2 regions of the Pantoea brenneri genome follow, and region 2 is predicted to be linked to the other one. Evidence: predicted binding sites of a transcription regulator. Region 2 holds the regulator's gene; the other holds the start of a gene.

Region 1 (5,540 bases), on a different contig from region 2:
TGGATATGATGACGCGCGAAGTGCTCTATAAGGGCCAGCGCGAGCAGCTGACCGCACGTGAATACGCCCTGCTGTATGCTTTGCTGGAGCGTCCGGGTGCCATTCTTTCTCGCGAGCAGCTGGAGAATCGCATTTACGGCTGGGGCGACGAAGTGAGCAGCAACGCGGTCGATGTGCTGATCCACGGGATGCGGCGCAAACTGGATAACGACGCGATTCGTAACGTCCGCGGGCTGGGCTGGCGGGTGCCGGCGATATGAAATCGTTCCCCTTTATGCGCTCATTGCGCAATAAATTACTCAGTACGCTGCTGATTATTCATCTGCTGATGATCGGCGGCGTCACCTGGTATTTCTTCAGCTGCTACGGCGACATGGTAGGCACCATGAAGGACGATCAGCTGTCAAAAATCGCTGATGCCTGGTCTACCAACAAACAGATGCCGGCGCTGTCACCGATGATTACGCCTGACAAAGCGAAAAGCGCCTTTGTGGTTCAGCTGTGGGATAGCCAGGGCCGACTGCGCGCCAGCTCGTGGCCGGAACTGCACGCGCCGCTGCAAACTCAGCGCGGTTATCGTGATGTCGACGTAGGACACTGTGATGACTGTGAGTGGCGTATCTACACCCGTCCGGGCCAGCCTGGCAGTGAGATCAAGACTATTCAGGTGATGCACAACCTCAGCTACATGAAAGCGCTGATGGTAAAACGGGCGCTGTCGGCGATCATTCCGTTGATCCTGATGATGCCGCTGTCGCTGCTGGTGATCTGGCTGGTGGTCCGCAAGATCACTCGCGATCTGCAGGTCGCCTCGCGGCAGATTGCAGCGCAGGAGACGCATCATCCGCACAATGTCTCACCCGAAGGGCTGCCGGATGAGATCCTGCCGCTGGTCGCCGCGTATAACTCGTTGCTGAACAAGCTGCGTGAAGCCTGGTCATCCCAGCGGCAGTTCCTGGAAGATGCCGCCCACGAACTGCGTACGCCGGTCACCGCTGTCACGTTGCAGCTGGAGAACCTGCGGCAGCATATTCAGCCTGGCGAGGCCAGCCGGCAGTTCAGTCAGCTCGAAGCAGGCGTGACGCGCACCCGCCATCTGGTGACCCAGTTGCTGAATGTGTCTCGTCAGGAAGATCAAAGCGTGGTCGCCAGCATTGAGCAGATTGAACTGGAAGATCTGCTGAAAGAGAGCATCGAGCAGCTAATGGTGGTAGCGGATAAACGCGGCATTGATATCGGCTTTAATGGCTCGACCCAGTATCGTCTGCAGGCCAGCCGATCTGAGCTGCGCAGCCTGTTTGATAACCTGATTGGTAACGCCATGTTGCACACCCCGGAGGGGAGCCTGGTGGATGTTCTGCTGCATCGGGTCGCGGACCGGACGGTGGTCGATATCGTCGATAACGGACCGGGAATGCCGGAGGCGTTTATTGAACGCGCCTTTGACCGTTTCACCCGTTCGCCTGACGTTAAAGCGCAGGGCAGCGGCCTCGGCTTATCGATTGTGCGCAGCGTCGCGCAGAAGCATCAGATTCAGGTCGCCCTCTCCAATTGTCTGACGCCACAGGGTGCTATTTGTGGTTTGCAGGTCCGCGTCACTTTTCCCTGATCCCGCCCATTTGATCACGAACCAGACAACGTAAACGGTTGCCTGGTTCCGTTCGATCATCGCCATTATTGTGAAGCACGTCACATTTTCACTGAATTGTAATGCAACACTTTTTGACAAACGTGAGCAAAATCTATTTTCTATCGCTGTGTTGCAGGCACGCTACGCGAGCTGAAAACCGGCTGTTTTGTCCTGACTAACTCACTCCCCACCCAGGGATCGACTTCTCTCTGACTGCGCCTGCTGTGCAGCGGTCAAAAGCATGTGGTTAATGATAATGAAATTCAAAACGTTGATAGCAGGTGCCGTGCTGGCATGTTCCTGGACAGGTGTTGCGCAAGCCGCTGATAGCGATCCGCAATACCTGTCCGACTGGTGGCATCAGAGCGTAAACGTGGTGGGCAGCTACCACACGCGCTTTGGACCACAGTTCAACAACGACGTTTATCTGGAATATGAAGCGTTTGCCAAAAAAGACTGGTTCGATTTTTACGGTTATCTCGATCTGACCAACTTCTTCGGCGTAGGTAACAGCAACGCCAACGGGATTTTTGACCACGGTTCCCCGATGTTTATGGAGATTGAACCGCGCTTCTCAATCGACAAACTGACCGGCACCAGTCTGGCGTTTGGTCCGTTCAAAGAGTGGTACTTCGCCAACAACTATATCTACGACATGGGCCGCAACAGCGATAACCGCCAGAACACCTGGTATATGGGCCTGGGTACCGATATCGATACCCACAGCGATGTCGGCCTGTCACTGAACGTCTATGCCAAATACCAGTGGGAAAACTACGGCGCCGCGAATGAAAACAGCTGGGATGGCTATCGCTTCAAGGTGAAATATTTCGTGCCGATCACCACGCTGTGGGGCGGTAATCTTGGCTATGTGGGCTTCACCAACTTTGACTGGGGCTCCGATCTCAACGAGAAAGGCGGGTCGTCGCGCACCAGCAACTCCATCGCCTCCAGCCACATTCTGTCACTGGGTTACGATCACTGGCACTTCTCTGCCGTGGCGCGTTACTTCCACAATGGCGGTCAGTGGGCGGATGGGCAGGAGCTGAACTTCGGCAACGGTCCGTTTGAAGTGAAATCGACCGGCTGGGGTTACTACCTGGTGGCGGGTTACAACTTCTGATGAGCACGCGGCTGGCTGCAAAGCTGGCCGTTGTGACTGTGAGCTGAAAACGGCGCCGCTGTTGCCGGCGCCGATCGGCTAAACCACACCATTATTCCTGCGGTTTCACCACGTTGATGCGCCATGGAATGCCGAACTTATCAATAAACATCGCAAAGCCATTCGACCAGAACGTCTCCTGCCACGGGGTCGTCACGTTACCGCCCACTGACAGTTTCTCAAACCAGGCTTTACCCTGTTCCGCGTCAGTAGTGGCGAGGCTGACCGCGTAACCGGCATGATCGGACGCAGGCGGCTTCTGCGTGTTTCCGTCGCTCAGCATCAACTCTCCCTGACCGATGCGCAGATGTGCGTGCATGATTTTTTCCGGCGGCTGTGGCGGCGCAGATTGATCGCCTACCTGCTCGCCCTGCTCTGGCATGTCGCCAAAGGTCATTTTCTCCAGCAGTTTCCCGCCTGTGGCCTGCAGGTAAAACTCAATTGCCTCTTCACAGCGACCATAGAGAAACAGATATGGACAGACTTGCATCGTCACCTCCGATTGTGGGTTGGACTCACGTTTACGCGAATACACCAAGTGTAGACGATGAAAGAACGCTGCCGGTCAGCGCTGGCAATAACGGCGAAATAACTGCGCCATATAACTGCTCATCGGGGTCAGCGCGGTGTCCTTACGCTGAATCAGATAGAAGACCGCTTTGGGCAGCGGCTCATCCAGCGTCAGTGCCACCAGTGACCGGCCGAGAATCGGATCGTCGATCACATCCACCGATAAAATACTGATGAAATCGCTTTGCGCCACCAGGCTGGTACAGGCCATAAAGGTCTCGCAGGTCACCACGATTTTCGGTGCCATGCCGCGTTCGTCGAACAGATCGTGCAACAGGCGGTAGTAGCTGCCTTTGGGCGTCGGCATGGTCCAGTCAGCCTGCTGCAACGCCGCCAGCGACCGGGCTTTTTCCAGCGGATGACCCTTACGCACCACCACTTTGTACTCACGCTCCATCATTCGCTCATACATCAGCTCCTGATCGAGGTGGCTTTGATCGTAAGTATTGATGGTGAAATCGAGCGCGCCCTGCCGCAGTTCATGCACCATCGACACCAGTTGCCCTTCAACGATGCGCACCTTCACCAGCGGGTATTCGCGATGAAACTGATTAATCACCTGCGGCATGATGGTGCGTGCCACGCTGCCGCCAACGCCAATGTTCACCTGACCGCCACCCAGCCCCAGCCGCTGCTGAATATCCTCCTGCGCCACCCGCAGCTCGGCCAGTACCAGACTGGCATGACGAAAAAAGTTATCACCGATATCGGTTAAGACCACGCCCTGCTGACGGCGGATAAACAGCCGCGCGCCAAGTTCACGCTCCAGCTCCTGGATCGCTTTGGTTAATGCTGGCTGAGAAAGCCCGGAAAGACGGCTCGCCGCGCGGATACTGCCCTGACGCGCCACATCGACAAAGGCGCGCAGCTGGTGAAGCTTGAGGTTGGCAGACATAGATTTTGTGATAACCGTTGTTTATCAGTCACAAGATATTCGCATCTTATGCCGGTTATTACCATTGTGTAGATTCGAGACAGTGCGTAAAAAACCAACAGTAAGGATCGTGCCGATGAATACTCTTTCCGACCATATCAGTGCCCGGCTGGCGCAGTTAAAAAGCTGGCGACGGGAGTTCCACCATTATGCCGAATCTGGCTGGGTCGAATTCCGCACCGCCACCCGGGTGGCCGACGAACTGCACAAGCTGGGTTATCAACTGCAACTGGGCCGTGAGGTGATCGATGCCGACGCGCGCATGGGCTTACCCAGCGAAGACGTGTTGAAGCAGCAGGAAACCCGGGCGCTGCAACAGGGGGCTTTACCGCAGTGGATTAGCCACTTCTCCGGCGGATTTTGCGGCATCGTGGCGACGCTGGATACCGGCCGTCCCGGTCCGGTTATCGGCTTTCGGGTAGATATGGACGCACTCGATCTCAACGAGAGCCAGGCCGCAGATCACCTGCCACAGCGTGAAGGCTTCGCCTCCTGCAATCCCGGCATGATGCACGCCTGCGGTCATGACGGTCACACCACCATCGGCCTCGGCCTGGCGTCGATATTAATGGCGATGAAAGATCAGCTGAGCGGCACGATTAAATTAATTTTCCAGCCGGCCGAAGAGGGTGTGCGCGGCGCCAAAGCGATGGTGGCGGCAGGCGTGGTGGATGATGTGGATCTGTTTACTGCCATTCACCTCGGCACCGGCGTGCCGGCGGGTGAACTGGTGTGCGGCAGCGACAGCTTCCTCGCCACCACCAAGCTCGACGTCAATTTTACCGGCGTCGGCGCGCATGCCGGTGGCCGCCCGGAAGAGGGTCGCAATGCCCTGCTGGCGGCGGCCCAGGCCACGCTGGCGCTGCACGGTCTTACCCAGCACAGCGGCGGGGTGGCCCGGGTTAACGTTGGCGTATTGCAGGCCGGTACCGGTCGTAACGTGGTACCTGACTGTGCGCTGCTGAAAGTCGAAACCCGCGGCATTACCAATCAGGTTAACGATGACATTTACCAGCAGGCGCTGCGGGTCATTGCCGGCGCGGCGGCGATGTATGGCGTTGAACATCAGGTGCAGCTGATGGGGGCTGCCCGCAGCTCCACGCCGACCCAGCCGTGGGTGGACTTCATCCACCAGCAGGCAGATGCGCTCGGGATTTTCGATTCGGTGGTCGATCGCAAAGCCCAGGCGGCCGGTTCGGAAGATGCCACCTACATGATGGAGCGGGTCAAGCAGCACGGCGGTC
Region 2 (5,540 bases):
CCTGATTGACCCGTACCCGCTGATACGCCAGTTTCTCCGGTGACTGTTCCGCCCCCAGCAGCAGCCGTAGCGCATCCTGATAGGTTTCCAGCGCGTCATGGGCGTTTTGCCGCAATAAGCCACTCTGCCACTGCGGCCACAGCCACAACATTCCGCCAAAGGCGATCAGGCAACCCATCAGCGTATCCATCAGGCGCGGCAGCAGGAACTGCGCCCCATTCAGCGACAGCAACTGCAGCGAGTAAACCGCCGTCACCGTAAAGCCGATCATCGACCAGCCGTAAAACTGGCGGGTAAACCGGTAGCTGATAAAGGTGATCACCAGCATGATCAGCAGCACCAGCGACTCCGGCACCGCCAGGCGTAAGGTGGCAGCCGCAATCACCAGGCCGGCAAAGGTGCCCAGTGCCCGGTGCTGGATGCGAACGCGGGTGGCGCTGTAGCCGTTCTGGCTGACGAACATAATGGTCATCAGAATCCAGTACGGTTTAGGGATGTTGAAAAACAGCGCCAGTGCGCTGCCCAGCATCAGCATCACCGCAAAGCGCCCGGCAGTGCGCAGTGCCGACGAACGCCAGGACAGATAGCTGCGCAGCGCCGGCAGAAGCGGCAGACGGCGCTGACGATCGGCCATCAGGTCACGTTGATAGAGCGGTTTTTGGGTGCGCAGCACCCGCGCAATCCGATTGAAGTGGTAGAGACAGAAATTTCCCACCGGATTGTCAGGATGCTGGCGGGCGATTTTTTCCAGCGCGCTGAGCTGCTTCTCCATGCCAAAACGATCCGGCAACTGGTGATAGAGAATGTTATCCGCCAGCACCCGTAAGCGGGCCGAAATAGTCTGGGCGTTCCAGCGGATCACCGCTTCGGCATAGCTCTGCTCCACCAGTTTCTGCACCTCTTCCGGCTGATGCAGGCTGACCGAGATGTGCTCCTGCAGGTCCAGCGCCACCTGAAAGGCGCGGGTCAGCCGCTTATGGCTGTGATCCCGGCTGGCGGAAAGCATGTGCATCTGCTGGTAACAGGTGGTGATCATATCGACCACTTTTTGCTGACGCGCCAGCAGCGGCGGCAGGGCCTTTTCCGGATCGGTCAGCTGAGTCAGCAGGGTATATTTGGCGTCGCAATAGTTGGCCAGCTCACGGTAGATCAGGCTCAGGCTTTCACGCATCGGCTGCTCTTTCCACAGCCAGAACCAGAACCAGTTAAACAGCCCATACCATAGCGTGCCGCCGATATAGAGCAGCGGCGGCACATAGATCGGCATACGGCCAATCAGGCTCAGCGTGAAGATGGCGGCGATCAGGGTGCCGGGCAGCAGACGGCCGTGCAGCGGGCTGATTTCGCCGGTGACCCCCAGCAGCAACGGCAAGGCGAACAGAATCAGCGGCAGCGGAATGGCGTGCTGCGTCAGCCACTGAATCAGAAAGCTGCCGAGCGCAAACAGGCTGCCGCCGACAATCAGGCGTTTGAAGAAGCGTTTATGCGGGGTATCCAGACCGGCGATATTGCAACAGGCGGGAACTAACGAGAACAGCAGACCTTTTTGCAGGTCGCCAGCCAGCCAGCCCAGCGCCACTGGCAGACAGAGCACCAGGGTTTGCCGCAAGGCGTAATTGACTTCAGGATGGTAAATAATTCGACGCCACATCGGCCCAACACAAACAATAACGGCGCGATGTTGCCATCACGCCGTGGGTGACAGGAATTAGCGGGTGCCGTAAACGACGATGGTTTTGCCGTGTGCAGAGATCAGGTTCTGATCTTCCAGCATCTTCAAAATACGGCCCACGGTTTCACGTGAACAACCAACGATTTGGCCAATTTCCTGACGAGTAATTTTAATTTGCATGCCGTCGGGATGCGTCATGGCGTCTGGCTGCTTCGCCAGGTTAAGCAGAGTCTGAGCAATGCGTCCGGTCACATCGAGGAAAGCGAGATTACCCACTTTTTCCGACGTAACCTGCAGGCGACGCGCCATCTGCGACGACAGTCGCATCAGGATATCCGGGTTAACCTGGATCAGCTGACGGAATTTCTTGTAAGAAATCTCCGCCACTTCGCACGCGGTTTTGGCACGTACCCAGGCGCTGCGCTCCTGACCTTCTTCGAACAGGCCAAGCTCGCCAATGAAATCGCCCTGATTCAGGTAAGAAAGAATCATCTCTTTGCCTTCTTCATCTTTGATCAGAACCGCAACGGAACCTTTCACGATGTAGTAAAGCGTTTCAGCTTTTTCACCTTGGTGAATCAGCGTACTTTTGGATGGATACTTGTGAATATGGCAATGGGACAGGAACCATTCGAGTGTAGGGTCTGTTTGCGGTTTGCCGAGAACCATTCGCTATTATCCTCTGTTGTAATCGTGCCCAAAATACAGGGGGCAGTTTCCCTGTCAGGCGATGAAAGCTTCAAGCGTTTCCCTTACAGGAAATTATTCGGGCTGCATTCGGCGCAGTGCGCATCATTCTTCCCGGCTTCGCCATCGGGTGACGAAAAATATTTTCAGCACTGTTTGTAGCACAGCTTTTGCCGACTGTCTTCTGTTGTCTCGCTTCAGCTAACGGCGGATTTCTCTGGATTGCTGTTTACCAGGCGAAAGCGTACTCTGACGGCAAAACCGCATATTCTGGAGCGAAAATCATGCAGGCAAGAGTGAAATGGGTAGAAGGGCTGACATTCCTCGGTGAGTCGTCATCCGGACATCAGGTATTAATGGATGGCAATTCGGGTGATAAAGCGCCCAGCCCAATGGAGATGGTGCTGATGGCGGCGGGCGGATGCAGCGCCATCGACGTCGTTTCAATTCTGCAAAAAGGTCGCAACGATGTGGCTGATTGTGAAGTAAAACTGACCTCAGAACGTCGTGAAGAGGCGCCGCGAATCTTTACGCACATCAACCTGCACTTTATCGTGAGCGGCAAAGCGCTACAGGATAAGGCGGTCTCACGCGCGGTGGATCTTTCTGCTGAAAAATATTGCTCGGTCGCCATCATGCTGGGTAAAGGGGTTACCATCACCCACAGCTATGAAGTGATCGAACTGTAGTAGCCGCAAGGGTCATTGCAGACCTGCTAACTTCACTTCCAGTATCTGATGCAGGTTGCTTTAAGTCTGTGCCTGGGCAGGGAATCCGTTTTGATACTGTGCCTGCGCAGGGAACCGGGTCAGATCGGAAAGTCGTTTAAGCCAATCCCTGGCCGCTCGGCCCGCGCGATTACGCACCTCATCCCTGAGGCGCGCCCGTAGCCGGGCCAACGCTTTGCGTTGTTCAAAAACGCTCCCGGCGTTTTTATCCGGGCGGCGGGACGCTTTCCTCTTCTGACCCGGTTCCCAGCGTGTTGAACTTATCTATTGCTGCCAGATTCTTTCTGCCCAGGGGTTGTCTGTAGCGACCTTCCTGAAACCGGATGCGGTTGTCGAACGTGAAGCGAAGGGAGCATATGCCTGTAGCAAAGCATCGCGGGCCAGGGATGGCCCGTGCTGAGCCTGCCAGGGATAGCGGTTTTGCGTCTTTGCGAAAGGTGTATGCTCCCTGAAGCCTGCCCAGGGATAAGTCTTTAGCCGCAGGAAAGCCAGTTTTACTCTCTTTGTTAAAGACATCTGCTCTCAGAGCGGTTTTTGCTGGCCTCTTATTCTATCCGCTTGCCTTCCACCAGCCGCTTCACCAGCGGACCCATGATCAGCTCCATCGCCAGCCCCATTTTTCCGCCCGGTACCACCAGCGTATTGATATGCGAGATGAACGATCCCTGCAGCATCGCCAGCAGATAAGGGAAGTCGATATCGTCCAGCGCCTGGAAATGGATCACCACGAAGCTCTCATCCAATGACGGAATAGCGCGGGCGGCAAACGGATTTGAGGTATCGACCGTCGGCACTCGCTGGAAGTTAAGATGGGTGCGCGAGAACTGCGGCGTAATGAAGTTGATGTAATCCTCCATTGAGCGCACCACCGAATCCATTACCGCTTCACGCGAATGGCCGCGTTCGCTGGTGTCACGCACCAGCTTCTGAATCCACTCGAGGTTAACAATTGGCACCACGCCCACCAGCAGGTCGACATGCTCCGCTACGTTATGCTGGGCGGTCACCACGCCACCGTGCAGTCCTTCGTAAAACAAAATATCGGTGTTTTGCGGCAGCGGCTGCCACGGCGTAAAGGTGCCCGGCACCTGATTCCACGGTACCGCTTCGTCATAGGTGTGCAGGTATTTACGCGACTGGCCCTGGCCGTTGAGCCCATACTGCCTGAAGCTCTGCTCCAGCAGGCCAAAGTCATTGGCTTCCGGACCGAAATAGCTGACATGACGGCCCAAATCGCGCGCCTTGCGGATTGCCATATCCATTTCAGGCCGGGTGAAACGGTGGAAACTGTCGCCTTCCAGTTCGGCAGCGTGCAGATCGAGCTGCTGAAAGATTTTACGGAACGCGAGACTGGTGGTGGTGGTCCCCGCGCCGCTGGAACCGGTGACGGCGATTATCGGATGGCGTGCTGACATAAAAAAGCTCCCTGTGAAGTCGGGCCATGCGCATTGTTAACATGAATTGCCGCCGGCTGCATCAGCCGCGAAATTCTTTGCGCGGCATAATATTGACCGATTCATGCAGTTCCGACCACACCAGCACCACTTCGCCGGTTTCCAGCTGACGGCGCACGTCAGCCACTTTTTCGCTCAGGCTGCGTTCCTGCTCGCCGTAGTCGGTGCCTTCACGCAGTACGAAAGTTTCAATCAGATTTTCAAGCGTCTCAGGTGAGACCTGTTGCCAGGGAATAATCACAACGTTAGGTATCCAGAAAAGGGGCAATCCACTGGGGTATGCGCTGTTCAAGCCACATTTCGGGCTGGCGCAACGTCCCGCCGACAAAGCCAACGTGACCGCCGTGCGGCGTCAGTTGATAAGTAATAGTGGCAGATAATTGGCTGCTGTGCGGGATCACCTCATCACTCATGAACGGGTCATCTTTGGCATGAATGATCAGCAGCGGCTTATCGACCTGTTTCAGCCAGGGCAGGGCGCTGGCGCGCTGATAATAGTCAGCCGCATCGCTGAAACCGTGGGCGCGGGCGGTGATCGCGTCATCGAAGTCGCGTAGCCGGCGTAGCGCTTTAAGCTGCGTCAGATTCACCGGCAACGTTTCCGGCCAGGCGTGCAGTTTGCGCCGGGCGTTCTTCTTCAGCTGCGCCAGTAAATAGTATTGGTAAAAGCGCGAGAAGCCGCGCTCCAGTTTGACGCTGCACGGCTCCAGCAGCAGCGGCGCGGAGACGATGACGCCCGCGTTAACCGGCGCATCGGATCCCTGCTGACCCAGCAGGCAGCCCAGCATGTTACCGCCGAGCGAAAAACCCACCGCCACGGTCGGTACCCGACCCCAGCGGGTTTGCAGCCAGTGCAGAAAATAGCGTGCATCTTCGGTTTCACCGGAATGATAGATACGGTTCAGCCGGTTAGGTTCGCCGCTGCATCCGCGGAAGTGCATCACCACCGCCAGCCAGCCGCGTGCGCGGCAAATTTCCATCAGCCCGTGGATATAGGGG

The links. The regulator CRP, encoded in region 2, controls carbon source genes, mostly activating them, when cyclic AMP is high. The targets are predictions, from matches to a motif close to ATGTGANNNNNNTCACAT.
Region 1: the regulator CRP is predicted to act here: its motif matches at 1,678-1,695, upstream of AABB92_RS14050 (nucleoside-specific channel-forming protein Tsx).

The regions. Positions count from the first base shown of each region.
Region 1 is NZ_JBCGBG010000003.1:92,744-98,283, reverse strand. It holds gene AABB92_RS14060 (response regulator) at 1-260, shown strand, start outside; gene AABB92_RS14055 (sensor histidine kinase) at 257-1,609, shown strand; gene AABB92_RS14050 (nucleoside-specific channel-forming protein Tsx) at 1,887-2,753, shown strand; gene yjdN (VOC family metalloprotein YjdN) at 2,845-3,282, opposite strand; gene AABB92_RS14040 (LysR family transcriptional regulator) at 3,358-4,257, opposite strand; gene AABB92_RS14035 (amidohydrolase) at 4,373-5,540, shown strand, end outside.
Region 2 is NZ_JBCGBG010000005.1:18,091-23,630, reverse strand. It holds gene AABB92_RS17515 (YccS/YhfK family putative transporter) at 1-1,651, opposite strand, end outside; gene crp (cAMP-activated global transcriptional regulator CRP) at 1,709-2,341, opposite strand; gene AABB92_RS17505 (OsmC family protein) at 2,644-3,048, shown strand; gene AABB92_RS17500 (phosphoribulokinase) at 3,633-4,502, opposite strand; gene AABB92_RS17495 (YheU family protein) at 4,564-4,782, opposite strand; gene AABB92_RS17490 (hydrolase) at 4,787-5,540, opposite strand, start outside.